DNA from 2 places in the Streptomyces sp. NPDC037301 genome. Region 2 is predicted to be linked to the other one. Evidence: predicted binding sites of a transcription regulator. Region 2 holds the regulator's gene; the other holds the start of a gene.

Region 1 (7,268 bases), on a different contig from region 2:
CGGCCCGCTCCAGGTTTCGTACGCCCGCTTCACGGGTGTACTCACCGGCCAGCTTGCGCAGCGCGGACTCGTCGAGCGTCACCTCGTCCTTCTCCAGACCGGCCCGCTCCAGCTGGCGCGGGAGCAGGTGGTCGCGGGCGATGACGACCTTCTCGTCCTCGGTGTAGCCGTCGAGCCTGACCAGCTCCATACGGTCGAGCAGGGCCTCCGGGATGGCTTCGAGCACATTGGCCGTCGCCAGGAAGACGACATCGCTGAGGTCGAGTTCGACCTCCAGGTAGTGGTCGCGGAAGGTGTGGTTCTGCGCCGGGTCGAGGACTTCGAGGAGGGCGGCGGCCGGGTCGCCCCGGAAGTCGGAGCCGACCTTGTCGATCTCGTCGAGCAGGACGACCGGGTTCATCGAACCGGCCTCCTTGATGGCCCGGACGATACGTCCCGGCAGGGCACCGACGTAGGTACGCCGGTGGCCGCGGATCTCCGCCTCGTCCCGTACACCGCCGAGCGCGACGCGGACGAACTTGCGTCCCATGGCGTGCGCGACGGATTCACCGAGCGAGGTCTTGCCCACGCCCGGCGGACCCACCAGCGCCAGCACGGCACCGCCGCGCCGCCCGCCGACGACGCCGAGACCGCGCTCGGAACGCCGCTTGCGTACCGCCAGGTACTCGGTGATCCGCTCCTTCACGTCCTGCAGGCCCGCGTGCTCGGCGTCGAGGACCGCCTGGGCGCCACGGATGTCGTACGCGTCCTCGGTCCGCTCGGTCCACGGCAGTTCGAGGACGGTGTCGAGCCAGGTCCTGATCCAGGAGCCCTCGGGGCTCTGGTCGGACGAGCGCTCCAGCTTGTCGACCTCCTTGAGGGCGGCCTCACGGACGTGCTCGGGAAGATCGGCGGCCTCGACGCGGGCCCGGTAGTCGTCGGACTCGTCTGCGCCGGAACCAGGACCGCCATTGAGATCGGCGAGCTCCTTGCGTACGGCTTCCAACTGGCGCCGCAGCAGGAACTCGCGCTGCTGCTTGTCGACGCCCTCCTGGACGTCCTTGGCGATGGACTCGGCGACGTCCTGCTCGGCAAGGTGTTCACCGAGCCACTGGATGGCGAGCTTCAGCCGGGCGACCGCGTCCACGGTCTCCAGGAGCTGCACCTTCTGGGCAGTGGTGAGGAAGGGTGAGTAGCCGGAATTGTCGGCGAGCGCGGAGATGTCCTCGATCTGCTGGACCCGGTCCACGACCTGCCACGCGCCGCGCTTCTTCAGCCAGCTGGTGGCGAGCGCCTTGTACTCCTTGACCAGCTCGGCGGCGGCTCCGGGAATGGGGTCTCCCCGGCCGAGCTTGTTCGAGGCTGGGGAAGGATCGGGGACGACCGCGTCGACCCGTGTCCCTTCCACCCAGAGCGCGGCACCCGGTCCGCTGGTCCCGGCCCCGATCCGTACCCGGCCACGGCCGCGGATGAGCGCGCCCGGATCCCCGTCCGAAAGCCGTCCGACCTGTTCGACGGTGCCGATGACACCGGTGCCGGTGTACGTCCCGTCGATCCGCGGCACAAGAAGCACCTCGGGCTTGCCGCCGCCCTCGCGGGCTGCGGCCTGTGCGGCTTCCACGGCAGCGCGTACGTCGCTGTCGGACAGGTCCAGAGGCACCACCATCCCGGGCAGCACGACCTCGTCGTCGAGCGGCAGCACGGGCAGGGCGAGCGGAGTGACCGCATCGGACTCGGTAGCCATGATCTCCCCTTCGGCAGTCAAGTTGAGTTATGCAGACTCAATGCTCCTGAGCCACCTATTGTTCCCCGATGCATGTTCGCTGTGAGCGATCGGCCCCGATCCGGGGTCGCCGGAGAAGCACCCGCGCCGGGAGGTCGTCGACGCGATCCGCTACGTCGTGGACACCGGCCAATACCGTTGCTTGAGCTGCTGAAGTATCGCGGGCGTAAGGGTGATGACCGCCCTCACCCTCATGACCCGCCCCATCACCCGCTGACCGGCCACCCTCCGTCACCGCGCCAGTCGCCCAACAGCTCTTGACGAACCCGCAGACCGGAAACAACGTCTCAGGCGCGGCGGACCCGCAAGAGCCATGCTGCCGTGCCGGCCAGCAGAGCGAGCATCGCCAGGTTGGCCAGGAGGGCCGGGGCGTCGCCCGCCGGGCCGCCGCCGGCCAGGTTCCAGGTGGCGATGACGGCGCTCGGCAGGACGGCGGTAAGCAGTACGCCGGTGGTCTTCTGGACGGCGGTCCAGTGCACCGAGGTGCAGAGAAGTACCGCGCCGGTGACGCGGAACAGGACGCCGAACAGCGGCCCGGGGAGGTCGGGGAAGACCATCATGAAGGGCAGCGAGAGGGTGAGCATCAGGAGCGGGACCAGGGGGTGCACCTTGCCGCGCCGGGCGGGTGCACCGGCACCGCTCCGGGCCGAGGCCCCGGCGGCCCCGTTCCCTGCCTCGGCCAGCGCCGTTGCCGCGATCGTGCGGGGGTCCCCCAGCTCCGCGAGGATCTCGCCGATCGCGGCGTCGGGACGCTCGGCGCGCGTCACCTCAATGTGTTCGGCGAGGTCGGCGAGGAGTTCCTGGCGACGGTCGGCGGGGAGTGCGGAGCCCTCGCGCTCGACGGCGGAGAGGTAGTCGCGTACGGGGTCGGCAGAGGTCTTCATGCGAGGTCTCCGGTGGAGGGGTGCGGGGTGGTCAGGAAGGCGTCGACGGCGTTGCGGAAGCCGGGCCAGACGCGGGTGAACTCGTCGAGCGCGGCCCGGCCGCTGTCGGTGAGCGCGTAGTAGCGACGGGGTGGTCCGGAGGCAGATTCCTGCCAGGTGGTGGCGACCAGGTCGTCGCGGCGGAGCCGGGAGAGCAGCGGGTAGACCGTGCCCTGGCTGGTGGCCAGGGCGCCGGAGTCCTCCAGGGCGTGGAGGAGTTCCACGCCGTAGCGGGGGCGGTCCCGCATCAGGGCGAGTACGCAGTACTCCAGGACACCCTTGCGCAACTGGGCGGCTGCCCGGGCCTGCTTGGCCGAATCACCTGGTTCCATGCGATGCAAGATACCTGGTGAGGCAAGCGGGTGGGAAAGGGGGGCGGATCCCCTTAACCCATCAGACCGGCGATGCTGGTACCTACGACCTTCCGGGTCGTGGGCGCGCCGAGCGCGAACGCGGCGGGGATCGTCAGCAGCGCCGCGAACCGCACCCGGTCCATCGCGATCAGCACCGGCCGCTTGCGGCGGAACTCCACCCACGGGCCGAGCGGCACCGCCACGGCCGCGCCCACCGCAGCCCCCACGGAGGAGAGCGCGGCGACCTCGGCCGGTCCGGCGTGCAGCACCTGGATGGCGATCAGCGGGAACGCGCCGAAGGCGAGCCACGTGCCGAGCGCGCTGGTCCCGTACGCTCCCCAGCGCCACCCGAACCGCCGCCCCAGCCGGTGCCCGCTCCTCATGCCCGCCGCCCCTCGCCACTCACTCGCACAACCGATCCGCGATCGGAAGCATCAAGGCGGGCGCCACACCCGGGGATCAAACAACCGCAGGACCGCCTGGCCACAACCAACGGTTGTGGCCATAGGGTGCCGACATGGATCTCGACATCGTCCGGACCTTCGTCGCCGCCGCCGGCGCGGGGCAGTTCCAGGAGGCCGCCGCCGAGCTGGCGGTCACCCAGCAGGCCGTCTCCAAGCGCATCGCCGCGCTGGAGCGCAACCTCGGCGTGCGGCTGTTCACCCGCACCGCGCGCGGTGCCGAGCTCACCATCGACGGGCAGGCGTTCCTGCCCCACGCGCGCGAGCTGCTGCGCGTCGCCGAGCGCGCGGTCGCGTCCGTGTGCCCCGGCCGCCGTCCGCTGCGCGTCGACGTGATCGCCTCGCGCGGCGCGGCGTCGGGCCTGATGCGCGAATTCCACCGCGCGCACCCCGAGATCGAGCTCGACGTGGTGTGGCTGTTCGACATCGAGACGGCCGTCGCCGCCATCCGGTCCGGTGCGATCGACGCGTCCTTCCGCGCCGTCGCCGTGCCCGGCCGGCCCCTTCCCGAGGACATCGAGTCCGTCCGGGTGCTCGACGAGCCGCTCCAGCTCCTCACCGGCCCCGCCCACGCGCTGGCGGGCGCCCGGTCGGTGACCGTCGCTCAGCTCGCCGAGCACCGGATCTGGATGCCTGGCATCGTCCCCGGTACCGAGTGGGCCGCCTACTACGACGACCTCGTCGCCGAGTTCGGCATCACCATCGAGGCGACCGGCCCCAACTTCGGCTCCGACGCGCTCCTCGACACCGTCGCCGACACCCCGGCCCTGGCCACCTTCATGGGCGGGCAGACTCGCCTCGTCTGGCCCGCCGGCCTCGGCCTGCGCCGCATCCCGGTGACCGACCCGACGCCCGTCTACCCGCACTCGCTCCTCTGGCACCGCGACAACCCCCACCCAGCGCTGGCCACCCTCCGCGCCCACCTCGCCGCCACAGCGGCCGGCCACGACGCCGCCGGGACCTGGGCGCCGGGCTGGGTGATTCCGCGCTGAACGCCGCCACGTCTTCGATCATCGTGGTCGGATCGACGGACGGTGACTCGAGGGCGAGACAGACAGTCATGCGGCTCAGCGCGAAAGGCGATCAAGACCGACCGGGCTCCAGTCCGGCATGCCGTCGCACCTCCGGCCCGGCGGGACTTTGCGCAGCCCCGGATCAAGGCATCCCCTCTCGGTGATCCCGGCGGATCATGACGTACAGATCGACCTGCCACTGCGAGTTGGACGGAACACCGGGCAGAGTGCCGGTATGAACGACGACCGAGGAATGAATCCGGACGGCACCATCCGGCGGGAGGGCTCGCTGAGCCGGGTGCCGGCGGCCTTCGCCCCCGTGGTGGCGGCGGCCCGCGCCCGGATCGCCGAAGCGTTCGGCGCCGCGCGGCTGCACAGCGCGTACATCTACGGCAGCATTCCGCGCGGCACGGCCGTTCCCGGTGTCTCCGATCTGGACCTGCTGCTCGCCCTGCACACCGGGCCCACGGAGGCCGACGAGGCGGCGGCCCGGGCCGTCGAGGCCGGGCTGGACGCCTCGTTCGGCCAGATCGACGGCGTCGGCATCCTGCTGTTCGGCGCCGACACCCTCACCAGCGAACTCGAACGCAATGACCTCGGCTTCTTCCTCGCCTGTCTCTGCACCCCGCTGCTGGGCGAGGACCTCGCCGTACAGCTTCCGCGCTATCGTCCCACCCCGCTGATCGCCCGCGAGACCAACGGCGACCTCTACCTCTCGCTCCCGCGCCGGCAGCGGAGGGCCGCCGAAGCCACCACGGACTCCGAACGCCGAAACCTCAGCCGCGGCGCCGCCCGCCGTATCGTCCGGTCGGGCTTCACCCTGGTCATGCCGCGGTGGGGCGGCTGGACCAGCGATCTGGTGGAGTCCGCCGAGGTGTTCGCCCGCTACTACCCGGAGCGGATCGAGCAGATGCGGGTGGCCGCGCGCACGGGCCGCGCTCCCTCCGCCGACCCGGCCGTCCTCGCGATGCTCATCGACGATCTGGCGCCCTGGCTGGCAGCCGAGTATCTCGCGGTGCACGGCGAGAAGGCCCCACGCCCCTGACCACCACTCCTGTGACCGCACCGGCCCGGCGCAGCAGCGGCCAGCAGGCCACGCCCAGCAGCAGCGCCAGCGGATGGCCCCAGTTGGCGAGGGGGTTGCTGAGTTCGAACAGATCGCGCAGCAGCATCGCACCGACCCCGCCGAGCACCAGCCCCCGGAGCCACGGCGTGAGCAGCCCGGCGAGCGCACCCACGCTCGCCATCAGCCCGAAGCTGATGCCGTAGTCGAGTCTGTGCAGCGAGGACTCCGGCAGATGACCGGCCACCACGGACAGCCCGACCGGGATCTCCGTGGCGAGCGTCGCCGCGACATGACCGAGCAGGAACACACCGGCGGTGCGCCACCCCCCGATGCGGCGTTCCAGGGCGGTCAGCACAAGAGCGAAGCCGAGGACGTACGGGGAGGTGAGCCCGCCGACGACCCACAGGGCACTGGCGGCCAGGACGAGGAGCGGGGTCTCGCCGAGGTGCGCGACATCCGTGCTCGATTCGCGCAGTACGGCGGAGACGGTGTCCGGATCGGCGTACTCCATGAAGAGGGACGTGGCGACGAGCACCAGCAGATACCCGAAGGTGAACGGGGTACCGGTGGGCGTCGGCAGCAGCCGCAGCCACCGGCGGGCCTTGCGATCCGCAGGAACGGCGGGCTCTTCCGTACGGCGCTGACGCGGTATGGCGTCGAGCAGCGGCGCCGAGAGCTCTTCTTCGCGAACCGCCCCGTCCGTACCCTGATGCACCGTGCGAGGCCCCTTTCCGTACCGGCCCCCGAAGCAACGTTCCACCCTCCGTGATCGTCCCTCGCGCCGTCTATGGCGTGAACCACATGAGTCACGTATGAACCGACTCGGGTCCGGTGCTCGATAGAGGGAGTGTGAACCTGTTGCGCCCCCCGGGGGAGGACCGAAATGACGACGACGCGCTGCTGCGTGCCGTCGCGCAGGGGGATACGGCGGCCCTGGCGACGCTCTACGACCGGCACGCCGGCTGGCTGCTCGCCCGGCTCAGCAGACGGTGCGCGGATACCGAGACCGTACGGGAAGTCCTTCAGGACACCTTCGTGACGGCCTGGCGCTCCGCCGGATCGCACCGCGGGGGGCAGATCGGCGGTTGGCTCTGGGTGATCGCCTCGCGCCGGCTGGTGGATGCGCAGCGGGTCCACGCCCGCGCCGATCTCGCCGCACGGGCCGAGGCCGAGCGGGCCGGGAGCAAGAAGTGGGCAGCCGCCGCGCCGTCCGCCGAGGAGCGGGTGCTGGCCGGTCTGGAGTACGGGGATGTGGGCGCCGCACTCGACCGGATCTCGCCGGAGCTGCGCGAGGTCCTGCGCGCGACGGTCATCGACGGGCTGACGACCCGTGAGGCGGCCCGGCTTCTGGACATACCGGAAGGAACGGTCAAGACCCGGGCAATGCGGGCCAGACGCGAGCTGCGCGCCGCGCTGGAACTGCTGGCGCCGGAAGCCGGTCCGCTGGGGGGCACGGCATGAGGGGAGGCGACGGTATGACCCACTGGCATGTGGGCGGAGAACTGGCCGACCGGTACGCAGCCGGTTCGGTGGCGGAGACGGATGCCTGGTCCCTGGAGAAGCACGTGGAGACGTGCGTGGGGTGTGCGGCACGGGTCTCGGCGGCGGTACGGGCACGGCAGGAGGTGGCGGCGCTGCTGGACGGGGTGCGGGCGGGGGTACTGGCCGCGGTGGCGGCGGAAGGGACACC
Region 2 (7,268 bases):
GCGGTGGCCGAACCCCAGCCGGGTGCGGCAGCCAAGGAAGAGAAGGCAACCGACGAGGAGAGCGGTGGCACCGAGGAGGTCTGACATCCCGTCTGACCACCTCGCGGCCCACCGCCCGGCCATGCGACCGGCCAACGGGCCGGCCGCATGGCCGATCGTCCGGAAGGAGGGACGTCGATGAGCACGAAGGACTTCGTCGAGAAGGACTACTACAAGGTCCTCGGCGTCCCCAAGGACGCCACCGACGCCGAGATCAAGAAGGCGTACCGGAAGCTCGCCCGCGAGTTCCACCCGGACGCCAACAAGGGCGACGACAAGGCGGAGGAGCGCTTCAAGGAGATCTCCGAGGCGAACGACATCCTCGGCGACAGCAAGAAGCGCAAGGAGTACGACGAGGCGCGCGCCCTCTTCGGTAACGGCGGCTTCAGGGCCGGACCCGGAGGCGCCGGGGGCAACTTCAACTTCGACCTGGGCGACCTCTTCGGAGGCACCCAGGGCGGGGGCGCGGGCGGCGGAGCCGGTGGTTTCGGCGGCGGCGGCCTGGGCGATGTCTTCGGCGGCCTGTTCAACCGGGGCGGTACGGGGACGCGGGTGCAGCCGCGCCGCGGCCAGGACATCGAGTCCGAGGTGACGCTCAGCTTCATCGAGGCGGTCGAAGGGGCCACGGTCCCGTTGCGGATGTCCAGCCAGGCGCCCTGCAAGGCGTGTTCCGGCACCGGTGACAAGAACGGCACCCCCAGGGTCTGCCCGACCTGTCTCGGCACCGGCCAGGTGTCGCGCGGCACCGGCGGCGGCTTCTCGCTCACCGACCCCTGCGTGGACTGCAAGGGCCGGGGCCTCATCGCCCAGGACCCCTGCGATGTCTGCAAGGGCAGCGGACGGGCGAAGTCCTCCCGGACCATGCAGGTCAGGATTCCGGCGGGCGTCTCGGACAGCCAGCGGATCCGGCTGCGCGGCAAGGGCGGCCCGGGCGAGCGCGGTGGACCGGCCGGCGATCTCTACGTCGTGGTCCATGTCGACGCCCACCCGGTCTTCGGCCGCAGGGGCGACAACCTCACGGTCACCGTGCCCGTCGACTTCACGGAGGCGGCGCTCGGCGGCGAGGTGAAGGTGCCCACGCTCGGCGGTCCGCCGGTCACCCTGAAACTGCCGGCCGGCACCCCCAACGGGCGCACGATGCGCGCCCGCGGCAAGGGCGCTGTACGCAAGGACGGCACCCGGGGCGACCTGCTGGTCACCGTCGAGGTGACGGTGCCCAGGGACCTCAGCACCGAGGCCAGGGACGCGCTGGAGGCCTACCGGAAGGCGACCACGGGCCACGACCCGCGGGCGGAGCTGTTCCAGGCTGCGAAGGGAGCTTGAGGTGGACGGCCGACGACGCAATCCGTACGAACTGACCGATGAATCACCGGTGTACGTGATCTCGATCGCGGCCCAGCTCTCGGGCCTGCATCCGCAGACACTGCGGCAGTACGACCGCCTCGGCCTGGTCTCCCCCGACCGTACGGCCGGGCGCGGCAGGCGCTACTCGGCCCGCGACATCGAGCTGCTGCGCACCGTGCAGCAGCTGTCGCAGGACGAGGGCATCAACCTCGCCGGCATCAAGCGCATCATCGAACTGGAGAACCAGGTCGCCGCCCTCCAGCAGCGCGTCGCCGAACTCTCGGCGGCCGTGGACGGCGCGGCGGCGGCGATGCAGCAGCGCGAGGCCCAGGTGCATGCCTCGTACCGGCGCGATCTGGTGCCGTATCAGGATGTGCAGCAGACCAGCGCGTTGGTGGTCTGGCGGCCGAAGCGGCCGAAGGGCTGAGCGGGTCCGGCATACCCGCACCGTACGTACGAGGAAGGGCCCGTCTCCCGCGAAGCGCAGGGGGGACGGGCCCTGACCTTTCTACGTCCTTTCTTTGCAGGGGAGGGCAATCTCCCCTGCGTCCAGGGAGGTCACTTCCCCGAGGACTGCCAGAGCGTGAGAGCCAGCGCGGCGCACGAGGTCACCGCGGCCAGCGAAGGCAGCGGCCAGCGGGCCCGCTCAAGCGCGTCGAGGCGCTCCTCGTGCTCCCCGAGTGCTTTGTCGGTCTGGTCGACGCGTTGCAGCAGCAGTGCCAAGTCGCCCCGGGTAGTGGCGAATCCGACGTCGACGGAGCGGTGCAGCCGCTCCAGTTCCAGAGCGATGCTCTCGGCCTCGGACTGCGTCATCGCGGGTCTCCTCACATACGGGGGACGCGCAGTCGGTCCCAGCTGGCGCGTCCCGGGATGCCGTCGGCCGAGCCGCCGCTGTAGCCGAGCCTGCGCTGCCAGGCAGCGTACGAGCGCCGGTCGGCCTCGCCCCACACCGGTCCGGGCCCGACCGCGTACCGTCCGCACCCCTCGGCGACCAGCCGCCTGCCGACCGCGGTCACCAGCGGGCTGTTCCTGCCCGGTGCGAAGAAGGCGGCGCCCGGGAAGGTTTCGCAGAGGGGAGGGGCGGGCTCGGCAGGCAGCGAACCGAGGCGGGCCGCGATCCGGTTGCGCATCGAGGTCATCGAGAACGACGGGTCGATCTTGCGCCGGGTCCACTCCTTGTGCGCGATCACGCTCCTTGCCGACCAGCCGTGGGCCCGGCACAGTGCGGCGGCCAGGCGTTCGGCGGCGTCGAGCTGAGCGGCGGGGTAGGGGTCACGGCCGTTGCCGAGGTTCTCGATCTCGAAGCCGTAGAAGCGGGCATTCCCGTCCACGGCGTCCGGGCCGGGGGTGGGCAGAGCCGCTTCGGTGCGTACGGCTTCAAGGACGGCTGCCGAGCCACTGCCCGCGTGGTTGGTACGTCCGTATCCGACGAGGAGGACGGTCCCGTCCTTGGCGAGCAGGCCGATGCAGAGCGGACCGGGGAGGTCCGGTGTGCCGGCGCGGCAGAGTGCGAGGCTGTCACGGCCTGCGGTGTGGTGCAGCATGACGCCGTGCACCGGGCCCCAGGGGCCCTTGTGGTTGCGGTTGTGGGTCTGCCAGTCGCCGTGCACGGCGGTGCGGACGCCCTCGCTGCGCAGGGCGCGGACGAGGGCGGCGGGGGAGAGGGGTGCGGCCACGGGCGGGCTCCTCGCGTCAGGCCGGCGCGGGCCGGGTCAGGTCAGTGGGGTCACTGTCAGGAAGCGGTAGACGAACGTCGCGGTGTTCGCGGTGGTGGACGACTTGTAGGCGGCGGTCGCGGTGCAGACGGCACCGGCCGCGAGCCCGCTGACCTGGAACTGGGTGGAGGCGGAACTCTGGTTCGTACCGCTGACGATCGCCGCCCGTGTATCGGCCGCGGCCAGGGTCAGCGTGGTGCCGGTACGAATGTTGGCCGACATCAGACCGGACGCCGCGCCGTTGCTGCTGATGCGCGCCCCGAGCTGGACGAGAACGGAACCGGAGGGGGGAGCGGTGAACGTGACAGCGGTGGGGTCGCCGGTCGAGGCCGCCAGCGTTTCCACATAGGTGGCGGAAGCGGTGGTCCCCGTCGTCGAGTTGGCCTTGTGGACAGGGCCGGGCACGACCGGGTGCCACTGGGTTCCGGTGTAGTGGAAGAGCCGGCCGGGGCTCGTGAGCCAGGCCAGCATGCCCGCGACCGGCGCGGTCACCTTGGAGTCACGGGTGGCGGCATCGGCGAAACGCAGCACGGTGCGGCCGTCGACCGCCTCGGCCAGGGACTGCATGTGGAGTGGGACGTTGGCTGTGTCGGTGGCCTGCGGGTAAGGCAGACCCCCGAGGGGGGTGAGCAGGGACATGAGGTTGACCTCCTGGTGGTCGGCAACACTGGTCAGGGCCGCGTGGAGAGCTCTAGCCGTCGAGGGACGGCGGCAGGAATGCCGTCCCGGTGGACTCGTCACCCGCACGTGCGGCGGGGCTGTCGATCGGCACGGGCGCCGTGCCGTCGGCCGGGACCTGACCGCCGCCGGACTCCACGGGCGGTTCGGTGGGCTGCTCGCTCATACCGCACCCACCGGCGCACGGAGCAGGGCCCGGTAGTCGGCCTCGCCGGCACGGAGGTCGGCGAGCGTCCCGTACTGGGCGGTGACCACGGAGTACGTACGCTGTGTGCCGTATGCCGGATCGAGTGCCCCGTCGGGATTCAGCCCGGTGTCCAGAGGGACTCCGTTGTACGAGGTGCCGCGCAGGGTGAGGGTCTGCTGCGGCACACTTCCGGAGGTGAACGTGGTGCGTGTGCCCACCACCCATGCCAGGGTGTCGAGTTGCGCGCCCGTGGTGTCCACCACCCGTACCGCGTCTCCGAGTTGAACGCGCGGATCGTGCAGCACCTCGACCTCGCCGAGAACGGGTACCGGATAGCGGCCGGCATTGAGCATGGTCAGTGCCAGAGCGCTCGCGGTACCGCCGTTCTGCACCCATTCGGAGACGCCGGCCGTGTACTGCTGTCTGCCGTAGTACTGCTGGCTCGGCGGACTCCACCAAGCCGCCTGGCGCTGTTTCGGCTCGGCGGTCGCCTTCTGCGAGGTGATGCGTACCGACGGCTTACCGTCCTTGGTGACCGTCCACACGGGCGCGGTACCGGTGTTGGTGAAGCGCGCGATGTATGTCGGACCTTCGCGGCGGCAGCTGACCGTGACGACTCCCTTGACCGCTGTGCCACCGGTCGCCAGGGTGCCGAAGCGCACCCGGTGCCAGTCGCTCACCACCGAGTCGTCGAGTACCACGAGTGGCCCGATGTCGAACTCGTCCTCGGCGACGGCGTAGGAGACCTCCACCGAAGTGCCGGGGTCGATCTTCCGTACCACCGTGTCGTCGACCGTGCTCCCCGCGACGCTGCTGATGCCGCCCCAGTCCTGGTACGGCTGCTCGCAGTGGTTGCGGCAGGCGTCGATCTCCTCGCTGACGGTGAGCGAGGAGATGTCCCTGCGGGTGGTGACCGTGAGATCGGGCTGGGTGGGCACCTTGCCGAAGCGGGCGGGACCCCGCCACTGGAAGACACCCTGTTCGTCGAATTCGGCGGTGGACATGCTCGCGCGGGCGATCTCGGTGATCACGTCCCACTGCGATCCCGACACCTTGGGCATGTTGTAGAGCGGCAGCCCGGGATCGTCGAGCACCGCGCCCTTGACCCACGCACCCTTCTGATCCCACACGTCGCGGGGGAAGGTGACTGCGTCCGCCCAGACCCGGTCGGTCACCTGGAGACATTCCACCGCCATGTCGGTGGTCAGGTCGATGCGGTAGAGCTCGGAGCGCGGCTGGGCGCCCGACGGATCGGAGTACGTGGCGGCGGACCCGGTGAAGTACGAGCCGTCCGGACCCGTCAGGCGCGGCTGTACGGTCGGCAGCGCGGTGGCTCCCGATGCCCTGGTGTCGAAGACGAAACCGAGGTGCCACTTTCCCCGCAGCGCGGCCAGCTTGCTGGACGTCCACTCGAAATACCAGTAGGTGCCACCCTGCGTACCGGAGGTGATCCTGATGGTTCCGGCTGCGATGTCGACGACTCCGCTCAGATAGCCGAAGGCGCCACCGCTGCGGTCGAGCACCGCCTTGATCTCGATCCTGCTGCCTCTGGCCAGGGCGGTGTTCACCCAGCACTCCATCAGGAAGACCTTGCCCGGGACGGTGAACCGGGAACGCGGCATCCAGGAGGCCGTGAGCCCGGCCGCCTTCGGCATCAGCGCCATCTCGAAGGGGGCGCCATCGCGGACCCAGTCGTAGTCGCCGATCAACGGGACGCTCTCGGGCTGTCCGTACGTTGCGTTGACCCCGCCGTGCAGGGAGGCGTACAGCACGGTGAAAGGGTCGGTGTCGAGGCTGTCCGCCAGCGGCGCCCGGGGCGGTGGACAGGTGTGAATGCCGCCCTGGCGCAACAGCTCGTCCACGCACCAGACCTCCGAGGCGATGCGCCGGCCGGTCAGGACACCGTGGTACGGACGTGGCAGCGAAGCCGGTCCGCGCAGGCGCTCCGCGCCGTCCAGGGCCTGAACGGTGACGGTATCGCTGCCCGACATCGCGGAACGGGAGCGGACGGTGCCCCGGAATGCGGGCAGCGTACGGCCGTTGACGCCGGCGGCGTGGACGACGGACTGGCTGGGGCGCACGGCGTCACCGGTCGAGCGGTCGGCCCATGCCGAGTACAGGCGCGGGGCGGCTTCGCCGTCCCGGCCGGCGATCTGGGCCTCGAACTGTGCCGACGCGCTGCCGCTGAAGGCCCGCATGGCTTCCGGGAGGTCGGTGGTGTACGCGCGCTCCACCTTCCAGGACTGGACCTGCTCCCCGAACTCCTTGCCGCCGAGGCGGGTGGAGTGGACAGGGGTACGTTCCGGCGCGGCGAGAGCTGCGTCGAGCCGGTCGTCAGAGGGCTGCACCTGCCACCTCCACGAGGTCGATGCCGATGTTCCGGTACGGGAGACGGGGTGAAGGGACGTCGGTACAGCCGGTCACCGCCATGGCCGGGCAGCCCTCGCCGAGTGCCAGCGCCACGGGTGCCTCACCGATGGTCAGGCAGGCGCCGGCCAGTCCGGTCATTCCGGTGGCGCCGGGGCCGCCGACCGGGGTGACGAAGGCGGCACGCTCGGGGGCCGTACCTGTGACGGTCGTGCCGGACGCGGATTCGCTCGCGAGGTATCCCCCGTCCACGTCCTTCCAGTCCAGCTGGGCCGTGGACAGCCCGGCGACCCAGTCGGGCGGGAGCAGCCAGGAGACCTTCATGCCGGGCATCACGGGCCAGCCCGGCCAGACACTGTGCCGCCAGCCGATCCGGGTGGCGGCGTCCTCGCAGCTCCCCAGCACGACATCGTCGGTGAACGGGCTGATGGTGATCGCCCCTTGCACGGTGAACCAGTGATCGGCGCCGCTGGGGTGGGTGCTCTGAGCGGCGGCCTGATAGGGATCGAGCAGATTGACGGAGGCGGGATCGAGCACGGCGACGGTCCGCCCCGCGTACACATTGCGGCCCAGCATTCCCGGGCCGTTCACGCGCCGCGCGAGCCGCACCAGATGATCGGCGTCGGCGGGCTCCAGCCACTCCCAGGAGAACTTCAGCCTGCGCGCGGTACGGGCGGGCGCGATCGCGGTGATCTGTCCGTCCAGCGACTTGAACTCGGTGACGTTGAGTTCGGTACTGCGATCCCAGCTCCGGGCCGCCTGCGGGATTTCCCGCAGCAGTCCCGGCTTGCCTATCCACAGATTTCTGGCCACGAGTGCCTCACCTCCGGGCGAGCTTGCGCTGTCCGACGAGGACCGCGCGGGCGATGGTCTGCGAGTCCACCTCGATGTGGACGGGCCGCTCGGCGAGCCTTTCGACGGCCTGGGCGAGCCGGTGG

The links. The regulator HspR, encoded in region 2, represses chaperone genes until heat shock. The targets are predictions, from matches to a motif close to TTGAGNNNNNNNNNCTCAA.
Region 1: a site for HspR is predicted at 1,746-1,764, ahead of lon (endopeptidase La). Genes of this name have one in related genera too.

What each region holds. Positions count from the first base shown of each region.
Region 1 covers NZ_JBVJWD010000002.1:341,359-348,626, reverse strand. Annotated here, with positions in the region: gene lon (endopeptidase La) at 1-1,723, opposite strand, end outside; gene ACZ7IB_RS04905 (HAAS signaling domain-containing protein) at 2,050-2,646, opposite strand; gene ACZ7IB_RS04900 (PadR family transcriptional regulator) at 2,643-3,017, opposite strand; partial or broken gene ACZ7IB_RS04895 (MFS transporter) at 3,116-3,421, opposite strand; gene ACZ7IB_RS04890 (LysR family transcriptional regulator) at 3,556-4,491, shown strand; gene ACZ7IB_RS04885 (nucleotidyltransferase) at 4,748-5,557, shown strand; gene ACZ7IB_RS04880 (rhomboid-like protein) at 5,484-6,293, opposite strand; gene ACZ7IB_RS04875 (RNA polymerase sigma factor) at 6,428-7,039, shown strand; gene ACZ7IB_RS04870 (zf-HC2 domain-containing protein) at 7,054-7,268, shown strand, end outside.
Region 2 covers NZ_JBVJWD010000076.1:1,059-8,326, forward strand. Annotated here, with positions in the region: gene grpE (nucleotide exchange factor GrpE) at 1-84, shown strand, start outside; gene dnaJ (molecular chaperone DnaJ) at 178-1,362, shown strand; gene ACZ7IB_RS45335 (heat shock protein transcriptional repressor HspR) at 1,364-1,810, shown strand; gene ACZ7IB_RS45340 (hypothetical protein) at 1,942-2,196, opposite strand; gene ACZ7IB_RS45345 (peptidoglycan-binding protein) at 2,208-3,059, opposite strand; gene ACZ7IB_RS45350 (hypothetical protein) at 3,096-3,737, opposite strand; gene ACZ7IB_RS45355 (hypothetical protein) at 3,790-3,942, opposite strand; gene ACZ7IB_RS45360 (hypothetical protein) at 3,939-6,311, opposite strand; gene ACZ7IB_RS45365 (hypothetical protein) at 6,298-7,143, opposite strand; gene ACZ7IB_RS45370 (hypothetical protein) at 7,151-7,268, opposite strand, start outside.